2 regions of the Vibrio coralinecrosis genome follow, and region 2 is predicted to be linked to the other one. Evidence: predicted binding sites of a transcription regulator. Region 2 holds the regulator's gene; the other holds the start of a gene.
The links. The regulator PurR, encoded in region 2, represses purine synthesis genes. The targets are predictions, from matches to a motif close to TNANGNAAACGTTTNCNTNA.
Positions count from the first base shown of each region.

Region 1: ihfA (integration host factor subunit alpha) is a predicted target of PurR. The motif match lies at 3,189-3,208, and genes of this name have one in related genera.

Region 1 is NZ_CP024627.1:1,155,147-1,161,313, reverse strand. Features, by position in the region: gene CTT30_RS05310 (DNA polymerase II) at 1-847, shown strand, start outside; gene CTT30_RS05305 (nucleotidyltransferase domain-containing protein) at 861-1,628, opposite strand; gene yeiP (elongation factor P-like protein YeiP) at 1,765-2,331, shown strand; gene CTT30_RS05295 (HI1450 family dsDNA-mimic protein) at 2,334-2,654, shown strand; gene ihfA (integration host factor subunit alpha) at 2,773-3,069, opposite strand; gene CTT30_RS05285 (acyl-homoserine-lactone synthase) at 3,637-4,857, shown strand; gene CTT30_RS05280 (hybrid sensor histidine kinase/response regulator) at 4,838-6,167, shown strand, end outside.
Region 2 is NZ_CP024627.1:2,167,563-2,173,729, forward strand. Features, by position in the region: gene elyC (envelope biogenesis factor ElyC) at 1-388, shown strand, start outside; gene torR (two-component system response regulator TorR) at 443-1,156, opposite strand; gene torD (molecular chaperone TorD) at 1,394-2,041, shown strand; gene purR (HTH-type transcriptional repressor PurR) at 2,258-3,265, shown strand; cyclic di-GMP riboswitch class I at 3,411-3,497, shown strand; gene CTT30_RS10100 (TfoX/Sxy family DNA transformation protein) at 3,682-4,275, shown strand; gene CTT30_RS10105 (IS4 family transposase) at 4,390-5,712, shown strand; gene CTT30_RS10110 (TVP38/TMEM64 family protein) at 5,849-6,167, shown strand, end outside.

The sequences.
Region 1 (6,167 bases), 1.0 Mb from region 2:
GGGCTCTTCCGGTTGCCGCTTCTTTGATACTCGCCTAGCATCAAGCATCACCATGCGTGGGCATGAAATCATGAAGCAAACCAAGAAACTGATTGAGGAGAAAGGCTATCAGGTGATCTATGGGGATACTGACTCAACCTTTGTATCACTAAACGGAAAATTCTCGCAAAGCGAAGCCGATGAGGTTGGGCACCAGCTTGTTGAACACATTAATGCTTGGTGGACTGCTCACCTAAAAAACGAATACAACCTCACTTCTATCTTAGAGCTAGAATATGAGACTCATTATAAAAAATTTTTGATGCCAACCATTCGCGGCCAAGAAACTGGATCTAAAAAGCGTTATGCAGGCCTAATAGGTCAAGGTATAGAAGAGAAAATTGTCTTTAAAGGTCTGGAAAGTGCACGTACCGATTGGACACCGCTCGCTCAACGCTTCCAGCAAGACTTGTACAGTCTAGTTTTTCACGGTGAAGACCCTTCCAGTTACATTCGAGGTTTGGTTGAGAAGACCATGGCAGGTCAGTTTGATGAAGAATTAGTTTATCAAAAGCGCTTACGTCGAAAACTATACGAATACCAGAAAAATGTGCCTCCACAAGTACGTGCCGCTCGATTAGCCGACGAAATTAATGCTCAGTTAGGCCGTCCTTTGCAATACCAAAATAAAGGGCGAATAGAATACTTGATCACGATATTTGGTCCAGAACCCAAAGAGTACCTTAAGAGTACTATCGATTATCAACATTACATTGATAAACAACTCAAACCCGTAGCCGAAGCTATCCTACCTTTTATTGGCATCGACTTTGCGACACTCAGCGAACCGCAGCTAGGTTTATTCTGAACCAGCCGAGCTCTTACCCTATCTTAAATTCGGTTTTTTTGTACTGCTTCGCCAACCACTCACCGAAGCCATCAAGAATACCTATGACAGAGCGTTTTGCGATCACTCGGCCAGTGAGCAAAATCCCCAAGCGCTCTATCTCGACCTTTTTTTCTGGATAATAGCGCAGAAAGTTCTGACCACACTCGACAGGATCGTCAAACCAATTTTTGTCTTTGTACATAACCAATGAATAACTCGCACGTAGCAGCTTCTTAGCAATAATTTGCTGAGCTTTAGACTGCTCTTCTGGTGTTGCAGAGCGAGCAATACGATTACGATAAACAGCAACCCAATCTTCCACATCCATGTTCCAATGTTTAGCAATTTCCCAGCTCGGCTCATAGTCGCCAAAACATTCAGATAAGTCTTCACCATAAATACAAACAGAACAGTGGCGTAGCTGGAAACCCCAAGAAAAAATACTCTCTAAACTTGCTACTTCTTTCGCGAGTGTATTTTTTAAAGAGACCTCAGTGATGAAAGGGTAAGATTTCTGAAATCGCCACTTTATCGAGTTGAAGAGCGTTGTTCTGATATCACTAAAGCTCTCATGCGTAACGACTAGTACATCAAGATTCGAACGATGTGGCTTCGCTCGTTTGCGAGCCACGCTTCCATAGATATATACGCTGTGTAAATTATCGCCTAATCCTCCTCTTAGAAAAGCAATAAGATCATTGATGGCAGGTTGGTACCTTTCTTGAAAAGGTTGCTTAGGATCGATAACGGAAAGAAGCATTAAATTGATAGCAATAATTGTTAGACTTTCGATATCTTAATGTTCGCCTACACGCTTACACGAATCAAGATATTCCTTACCCTAAACTCTATGTATATAATACGACAATTCCATTCCACACTAAGGAAACACTTTTATGCCAAGGGCAAGTGAGCTTAAAAAAGGTTTTGCGATTGAATCTAATGGTAAAACTCTCCTGATCAAAGATATCGAAGTTACCACACCAGGTGGACGTGGCGGCGCAAAAATCTACAAACTGCGTTGTACTGACCTTTCCACTGGCGCACGAGTTGACGAACGTTTTAAATCGGACGACGTGGTTGAGACCGTGGACATGTTTAAACGTGCTGTGGCTTTCTCGTACGTCGATGGCGACGAATACATCTTCATGGATAACGAAGACTACACGCAGTACACTTTCAAGAAAGAAGAGATCGAAGAAGAGCTCATGTTCGTTACTGAAGAAATTCAGGGGCTACACGTTATTGTGGTCGATGGCAACGCTGTTGGTTTAGAGCTTCCTGCTTCCGTAGAGCTTGTTATTGAGGAAACCGATCCATCAATCAAAGGCGCATCAGCCTCTGCCCGCACAAAACCTGCACGTTTTGCAACAGGCCTTACGGTTCAAGTACCGGAGTACATAGCAACAGGTGATCGCATTGTGGTCAACACAACTGAACGCAAATACATGAGTCGAGCCTAATTATGTCTGAACTTATCTCTTATGATGACGCCATTGAGACGGCTTACGACATCTTCCTAGAGATGGCTGCGGATAATCTAGAAGCGGCAGATGTGATCATATTCACCGCTCAGTTTGATGACCGTGGTGCAGCTGAACTGGTTGAAACTGGCGACGATTGGGCGGGCCACGTAGGTTTTGAAGTCAACAAAGAAACCTACGCTGAAGTACGTATAGGCCTAGTCAATGAAGAGAATGATGTGTTAGATGAAGTGTTTGCTCGTTTGTTAGTGAGCCGAGATCCAGAACACAAATTCTGCCACATTCTATGGAAAAGAGATTAAGAACAAAAATACCCAAGCTGTGATAGCTTGGGTATTTTTAGGAATAGCTAGAGGACGAATTATCGATTAATCCGTCTTCTAGAATTCTGTAGGTTTCAACTGACAAGCATCATGCGTGTTAGTCTTCTACCTTGGCATTTTCTACACGGGCTTTTAGTTTTTGCCCCGGGCGGAAGGTGACAACGCGACGAGCACTGATTGGAATGTCTTCACCCGTCTTTGGGTTTCGACCTGGACGTTCATTTTTTTCTCGGAGATCAAAGTTACCAAATCCAGACAGTTTTACCTGTTCGCCACTCTCTAGTGCCTTACGAATTTCTTCGAAAAACGCCTCAACCGTTTCCTTGGCATCCCGTTTACTGTATCCGAGCTTCTCAAACAGGTTTTCTGCCAAATCGGCCTTTGTGAGCGCCATAAAACTTTCCTCAAAGCTGTGTTAAACATTGCTACCGAATGGGTAGCGCCAAAGCATTTTGCCCAGCCAATCAACAACATATCGGCTTTACTTGGGAAAGTGTATGCCAACCTTCTGATTTTCGCCAACTTTTTTGTTAAGAGAACGCAAATTAACCAAAAAAATCAGCAGTATATAGTATTCTTAATCTAGATTTATGTATTACTCAGGATGCAATCTGGCTCTATAAAACCAGAGATTAGCCTCCATATTTCTAGCTTCAAGGAATTTCATTCTGATTATATTTACATAAAACTCAAAAACGAATACTAACCAAGCTAAATCATCATTTTATCGCTACTGTCAATGATGCCTAAACCAGACTCACAGTAATAGCTAAAACCTAAACACCCCAACAACTAAATACTACTTTCCATCGACTTTTGTAACAGCCCCGATTATATAACCCAAAGTTACATTAACAATCTGTCATATTTTTATAAAATGATGAGATGAAGCTCAGATAGTCATACAAATCAAGTTGCATTGACACTGTCATCATGTAAATAGATAAGTATAAAAATATAAATGCAACTTACAACGTCTATGGTTAATACAAATCAATTACTACCGACAGGTAAACTGGAAGATAAGAGAGCATCGTGGTTCAAGGAATTAAAAGGCTTATTTGAAAACGAAACTCACCTATTTTTTAATCAAGTTCTGAATGCTCGCTTTAAACAAATAGATGAACTTATTCCTGACCTTAAATATCAAAGTTCATCAAAGAAGGTAAACTCAACCTACTACCAAAAAATCATTAGCAAGGAGTGCCCTTATCTACCGCAGGGTTGGCACACGATAGAACGTCAAGCCTATCAGTTATTCGATAACTGGGCGGAAGCTTGGTGCGAATATCTAATATGGCAAATTAAAGAAAAATATTGTGGTACTTCTTCCATGAGTGGAAGCTATCCAAAACAGATCTCAATCAATGAAGATAATTTCACTGATAGTGTCATTGAAGACATATCTAACCATGAACAGCAATATTATACTCTGCATTCTGATACCCCGATGAAATTGTCAGATGCAGTCACATTAATAAACCTTTCGACCTTTGTTAAAGAGCAACAATGGTACGAAATGCTTGGTTCAATTGAACTGTCAAACGCAGGGAGGCACTTTATACTGACGTATAATTCGGAAGAAACAACTGTCCCCACGATAGTCTCAACGGTGAGAATAAACTTATATGAAGACGCTAAGAATTGGCTTTATTTCTCATCTTTCTTTATGTCTCCAAACTGGCAGTTAGTTCCTAAGCGTAATATTCTGGCACAACTTGGAGTAACACATCATCTTCTCTCTAGCCCCCTGTCACTTTCAGCATCCGACTTTGACACACAAATTTGGCCGGAACTATCCACTAAACATCATTGTTGTGAGATCATTCGCATGACAGTCAGTGGAACTCAGAACCAGAAAATGTTCTTTTTGTACCTATCACAAAAGCGATTAATGAAGCAGCTTCACGAGAAAAACTTCGAGATCGCTTTTGTTGTGATCGAACAACCGTTCATGATCAAGTATTATGAGAGTCTACCCACTGACGCATACTGTCATATCAGTAGGAATACTCTCTCCGATAGCGGGTTTTCGACTTACAAGGGGCTGTGGTTGATAAAAAACCTTAACTATGAATTACAAAACTCTGACTTTAGAAAGTACAAAAGACAAACTTTAAGTCAGCTTAAACAACATCACAAGCCGGTGCTAGAAGAACATCATGTCCAGTTATCTATTTAGTCAAATTTTGTATACAAAAGCTGTGTTCTTAGCCCTTACTGCTACTCTAGTTCTAGTATGGACAGGCTATTTCTGCATGGCTTTAGCTAAAAGACACGGTTCTTTGAGCTTGAAGCAATATTCCTACTACATCTCATACACTGCGGGTTTGTTCATTTGGATATTGAGTAATAGCTACTTTCATACTGGGCTACTGAAAGAATTTGGAAATGCTATTGCAATTAATATGGCAGTAGTAGCAAATATTTCAGCCTTAGTGGCGTTTACTTCTGCTTATCTCTTTTCTGTAAAATTACAAACCTACTACGCTCATAAGTCCGTTGCTGCATGGCAAAGCCTTTCGGTGACGGTCATTGTCATCTTTGGAGTCATCTGTAACCTAGTTCCTGAACTAACGGTTAAAGGAGTTACAATTACGGGCCCAAGTCAATTTGAGCTAGACTTTGGCCCCTATACACAACCATTTTTCTTAGGGCTCACAGCACTAGTTATACTAACCTTCATCAACCTGCTATCACTTAAAAAATGTAGTAATAGGATCCGTCGTACAAGAATTAATTATATGATTCTTGGTATGACCATATTCATGTGCTCCACAGCAATAATCCAACTTGGTTTCACATTCTTTTTCAATGACTTCTCTTTGACCTGGCTACCACCAGCACTTTCAGTAAGTGAGATGTTGTTTATGGGCTACGCATTGCTTACATCGAGATTTTATAGCCCCAAATACGTTTTCTTTATCATGACCAGCGTAGTAGCTACCGCTTTGATCTATACGGGGCTGTTATCTGTTCTCAATGTATTTGACGATGTTAAGCGGACAGAAGTTATACTGATAGTGCTATTTGTAGGACTGACATGGCGAAAAGCTTATCAAACAACGCAAATGGTCATAAGTCGAGCCCTTTATGGTGACCCACTTTCTCCGGTAGAAAAAATTTCACGTCTAGAAGAGGAATTTCAAAATTCACCGACTTTGGCAATAGATATGCTCGCTAACTACTTAGGTGTACCAAAAGAAAATCTTCGTTTACTTGATGACTACCAAGGTGCAAGCTTTTACAGGCCTTATTTCGAAAGCAGCACTACTCCGCTTGTGATTGATGAGGTTGAAGAGGAGCTATCTCAGACCAGAAACCAAACGTTGAGCAACATCCATCACAACATGAGCGAGACACAGTCAGCAATAGTGCTTCCTATCTATGAAGGAAGAAATAGGCTCTCCCATGTACTAGTTTCTAGTTATAAAAACGATGGCTTGCACTTCTCCAATGAAGAGCTGTCTGCTCTCGAGCGAGTTTTGCAGA
Region 2 (6,167 bases):
TATGATGGCCAAAGTTGCGCTCGCATTAGGCGTTTCAAAGTCGGATATTATTCTGCTGGAAACTGCGAAGGATACTTGGGAAGAAGCAAGGCAAGCTGCTGCGTTTGTTAAGCGCAAAAAATTGGTCGTGGTCACTTCCGCCAGCCACATGAAACGTGCACTGAATGAATTCCATTCTGCCGGTCTTAAGCCTTACCCTGCGCCAACCAACTATTTGGCTCATGATAATGTCACTCAGGCGTGGGCTAAGTACACACCGAAAGCTGTCTATCTTGAGCAAACTGAGCGCTATTGGCATGAAACGCTGGGCCGCATCTGGCAATCGTTACGTGACTGGGCATCCGATTACGAAGAGAAAGCAGTACACGCTTCCGACAGTAACGTTTAATCAAATGAAAAATACCGAGGCATGCCTCGGTATTTTTTTGCTTATCTGTTTAGGTCAATCACCTGCAAACATGTACCCTTCGCCATGTACCGTGACAAAAATCTGCGGGTTCTTGGGGTCAAATTCCATCTTAGCGCGCATACGTCTTATTAGAACATCAATGGTGCGATCATTCGGCGCATCAACTCGATGGCTAATCATATTCAAGATACGTTCTCGGCTCAGGACTTGATTTGGGTATGATGACAAAGCAACTAGCAATTCATATTCTGCTTTAGTCAGCTTCACTGGCTCACCATTTTTACTCAATGCTCGACGCTGCACATCAAAGGTCCACTCCGCAAAACGTACAATATTGCCATCATCTTTTTTCTGCTCACTCAGCTCATCAGCACTTCGTACTGCCGATATACGCCAAAGGAGATTTTTAACCCGAACAAGCAGCTCTCGAAGTTCAAACGGTTTAGTGACGTAATCATCGGCCCCCATCTCAAGACCAACAATTTTATCAATGCTATCCGTACGTCCTGTAACGAGGATAATACCAATATCAGACTGACTGCGAAGCTCACGAGTGAGCATTAGCCCATCTTCACCAGGTAGGTTAATGTCAAGCATCACCAAATCAACCGCATGATTTTGCAGTGTATCGCGCATTTGCTCTCCACTTTCCGCTTCACTCACTTGGTAACCTTCATTCTGAAAGTAACCAACCAGTTTACTGCGAGTGGCGGCATCATCCTCTACAACTAATACGTGATAGCTCATTTACACCACTTAATTACATTTTGAAATTGTCTCTCATTCATTCTATTCATAATCAGTCACATTTCTAGCTTTTGACCGCTTTCAAACCAGAAAGGCGATGTTTTATTGATTCAAAACAAACCTCGCTTAGGCCATTAATAACTTTCCATTTTTGCACTCAATCTGAAACAACCGCCATTACCGCTATTCATTTTTATTCGTTAAACTGATAAATAGAATTTCCAGGAGTCTTAACCAATGCAAGAAATCAAAGCATTCAACGAAAAACGTGCTGAAATCTACTGGTGGTTATCCAGCCTGTTTGCCAAGGAGTTAACAGAGGAAAACCTCCAGCAGTATCACTCAGAAGAAATCCGTTCCTTTCTGACTGGGCTGGGAGAAAACCCTCATCTGAAGTCAGCCATAAACAAATTAGTCGATGCACTCAATCGTCTTATCGATCGCGAAGATGCCCAGCTCGAACTGGCCGCTGACTTCTGCGATTTGTTTCTAAAGTCAGACAAAGACTCAGCGCTACCCTACGCTTCCGTGTACATAGGCAAATCTGGGCTTCTCAATGATCAGCCTGCAACAGACATGGAACAGCTAATGGCCAAACACGGCATTGAAGTTGATAAAGCGCTGAATGAACCTGCGGATCACCTCGCGATTGAGCTCGACTTTTTAGGAAACTTGATTATCCGCTCCAACGAGTTAGAACAAGAACGCCACATGGAAGATGCTTTTATCGAACAGGAACAGTTTATTCATAAACATCTTTTAAGTTGGCTTCCACAATTCACTAGAAAGTGCCAAGCTTTAGATGAATTTGGGTTTTACGCGGCAACAGCTTCATTACTGATTGCGTTTCTTGAACTTGATTGCACCTATCTTAAAGGTGAATAACCTTATTGTTGATCTGTGATTTAAAACTTATCACACCTTCGTTTTTTATTTGCTCTTCTTCTGTTTGCGGTCTAGAATCGTGACCGCAAACGATAAAAATGAACGAACTAGAGACAAACCGCTGAATAAAGCGGTTTTTGTGTTTCTGATACTTTCTGCCGAATTATTCTACACTCTGAATATACTTCCTGGCAGTCATCGACAGGACAGAACCTTATGGCCACTATTAAAGATGTGGCACGCCTAGCTGGCGTGTCAACTACAACAGTTTCTCACGTGATCAATAAGACGCGCTTTGTTGCTGAAGCAACACAAGAAAAAGTCATGGAAGCCGTTGCCGAATTGAATTATGCACCAAGCGCGGTCGCACGAAGCTTAAAATGTAACAGCACTCGAACTATCGGTATGCTTGTTACCCAATCGACCAACCTATTCTTTTCTGAAGTCATCGACGGCGTAGAAAGCTACTGTTACCGTCAGGGCTACACATTGATCCTGTGTAATACTGGTGGCATTTACGAGAAACAGCGTGACTATATCCGTATGCTAGCGGAAAAGCGCGTAGATGGCATCCTCGTTATGTGTTCTGACCTCACAGAAGAATTAAGTGAGATGCTAGACCGCCATAAGGATATTCCAAAAGTGGTCATGGATTGGGGACCTGAAAGCTCTCAAGCCGATAAAATCATCGACAATTCAGAAGAAGGTGGCTACCTAGCGACTAAATATCTGATAGACAATGGCCACAAAGATATCGCTTGTCTCAGTGGTCACTTCGAAAAAGCTGCATGCCAAGAGCGCATCCAAGGTTTCCGACGAGCGATGGATGAAGCCAACCTCTCTGTCAACGAAAACTGGATTCTTGAAGGTAACTTCGAGTGTGATACCGCTGTATTGGCTGCCGATAAAATTGTCGCTATGGACAACAAGCCAACTGCCGTATTTTGTTTCAACGATACCATGGCATTAGGTTTAATGAGTCGACTTCAGCAAAAAGGTATTCGTGTTCCTGAAGATATTTCTGTGATTGGATACGACAATATTGAACTTGCCGAGTACTTCTCACCACCACTAACCACAGTCCACCAACCTAAACGTCGCGTTGGTAAAAATGCGTTTGAAATTTTACTTGAGCGCATCAAAGACAAAGAACACGAGAAGCGTGTATTCGAAATGCACCCTGAGATCGTTGTGCGCGATACCGTATACAACTTAAACAAATAGCATTAGCTGTCATCCGACTGATAGCTCAATCTATTGGTCGGACATATCATTTTAAAGCAATTTACTTGAACCAAGATCACATTTGATCAATCAAGATGTGATACTTACCTCAAATTTTATTTATCCTTAAAATGTTCGACTAATGCCACGAACAGGGCAAACCACTTCGAAAGAGTGGGACGCAAAGCTTCCGGCCTGACTCAGGAGACTGAAAGGTAGCGGGGTTGCCGATGGGCAAAGATGCAAACGATCCGTATCGTTTAAAACAACACTCTATAATCTTTCTAGAACTCAGGGATTAGCGAGTGAATTTTATTTCGGTATGACACCTTACTGACACTTTATCTGCATTATTTTGCTAATCTCTCGGACCTGAATTTGGTGGCGTATAATAATATACACCGAGATAACACAGCATGGATAAACCAATACTTAAAGACTCGATGCGACTTTTTGATCAGCTTGGTCGTATAAAGTCACGTTCGATGTTCGGTGGATTCGGAATCTTCGCAGACGACACAATGTTCGCATTGGTAGTTAACGATAAACTCCATATCCGCGCCGACGACAAGCTGGCTAATCAATTCAAATCTGAAGGCTTAGAACCCTACGTTTATAAAAAACGAGGCTTTCCCGTCGTTACCAAATATTTTGCTTTAACGGATGATGTAGCTTCTTGCCATACTCGTGCCCTTGCGTTGGCACAAAGTGCGTTGGCCATTGCCAAAAAAGAAAAAACATCGCAAGCGAAGACTCGACCAAATCGCCTCAAGGACTTACCTAACCTCCGCCTTGCAACCGAGCGAATGCTCAAGAAAGCAGGAATCGAGAGCGTGGAAAATCTAGAGGAAGCGGGCTCTGTAGAAGCGTTTAAAGCTATTCAGGCAACCCACTCAGCGGATGTTTCACTCGAACTGCTCTGGGCTCTAGAAGGGGCTATCAATGGCAAACATTGGTCAGTCATTCCTCCTGAGCGCCGTCAGGAGTTAGTCAATAAACTCAATAGTTAAGTCGCTAATTGTTTAAAAGCCAACCGAATAGGTTTAATGCCGATCGTTTTAGAGACTTGAACGATCCTGAGATCGTATGATAATCCCCACTAACAAAGTTAGTGGGGATTTTTTATGTTTGCTCAAGAGCTGCTTTTGGCACATGAGACTATCGAGGATGGTAAAAACTATGAGTCTGTAGTTAATGCCATTCAGCTTGAATGGATAGAACAAGCTTTGCTTGATACGTCTAAAGCAAGCATTAGAAGGCGACGCTTACCAGCGCAACAAGCCGTCTGGCTCGTCATTTGGATGGGATTGCAACGGAATAAATCAATCAAAGAAGTATGCAGTTCTCTTGACCTAGCTCTCCAACCTAAGCCTCAGGATTCTTGGTCTCGTGTTGCACCTAGCGTACTTACTGACTCTAGGCGACGTTTGGACGAAGCTCCTCTCGCTGCTTTGTTTAAAACCTCTATGGCGGCATGGGAGAGCGACGCGCTAGTAAAGGATAAGGCGCTAGGGCTAAACATTATGGCCGTGGATGGTACCACTTTTCGTTGCCAAGATTCAGAAGACAATGCGCAAGCGTTTGGATTCATTTCTCAAAAACATAAACCTTATCCTCAACTGCGCTTGGTCGGTCTGATGGCTACCGAGACACGTTTTATGGTAGGGGCTGCATTCGATGCTTGTCAGGTCGGTGAGACAACACTGGCACGCCGATTATTAGGAGACGTGCCAGCAAACTCACTCACATTGTTTGATCGTTGCTACTTTTCTGCCGACCTATTGATATCGTGGAATGCTGCTGCCTCCAATAGCCACTGGCTAACCCCTGTGAAACGCAAAGTAAGATATGAAGTTTTGGAGCGTTTTGCTGAAAACGACATGCTTATCTCTATGCCTGTTTCACAGCAAGCTCAGCGCAATAACCCTAATTTGCCGACTCATTGGCAAGCACGCCTCATCCTCTACAAAGACCCAAAAGGTGAAATTGAAGGCTTTATAACTTCACTGGTTGATCCTGAGAAATACTCATTAGAAGACTTATTGACTGTCTATTGGCAACGCTGGGAAATAGAAGAAGGTTACGGTGAGATAAAACAAACTCAGTTACAAAATGAAGTCACCTTGAGAAGTCGTTTTGCTGCTGGTGTTAGACAAGAGCTCTGGGGAATATTGCTGGCGTACAATTTGGTGCGCTTAGAGATGGTTCATATTGCTAAAGACGCTGAGGTAAGGCCAACTAGAGTGAGCTTTACAGCGGCAATAAATTTGATAGATACCCAGCTACGTTGGCTAGCGCTTAGCCCTGACGGAACTCTACCGAGCAAACTCAAGCAAATGAGGGAGAACATAAGTCACTTCATTTTACCGGATAAAAGGAAGGACCGAACGTATCCACGTTCAGTCCTTTTTGTCCCACCCAAATACCCATTTAGGTATAAGCGTTAATGCTTATCCGAACGGCATTAACCGAATAGGTTGGCTTTTTCATCGCTGATGAAATTTAATCTTTGCTAAACAGTTCTTATTTGTTAACAATTTTATTGAGCGCGTTTGCCTCAAGCTCAAAACAGAGGAAGTCGTTATGAATAAGAAGCTTGTGTTAGGTATCCTACTGGTTAGCCTGATTGCTTTTCTCGGAATCAATTTCGGACAATATCTAACATTAGAAAACGCCAAAGCTCAGCAAGCGGCGCTATCCGAATACATCAATAATAACTTTACATTGGCCGCCGTTACATACTTTCTGGCTTATATCGCTATTACCGCATTTTCAATTCCAGGAGCTGCCGTGGTTACCTTACTTGGCGCTGCGCTATTCGGCTTTTGGACCAGCTTACTGCTCGTTTCCTTTGCCAGCACCATAGGTGCGACCTTGGCATTTTTAAGCAGCCGTTTCTTAC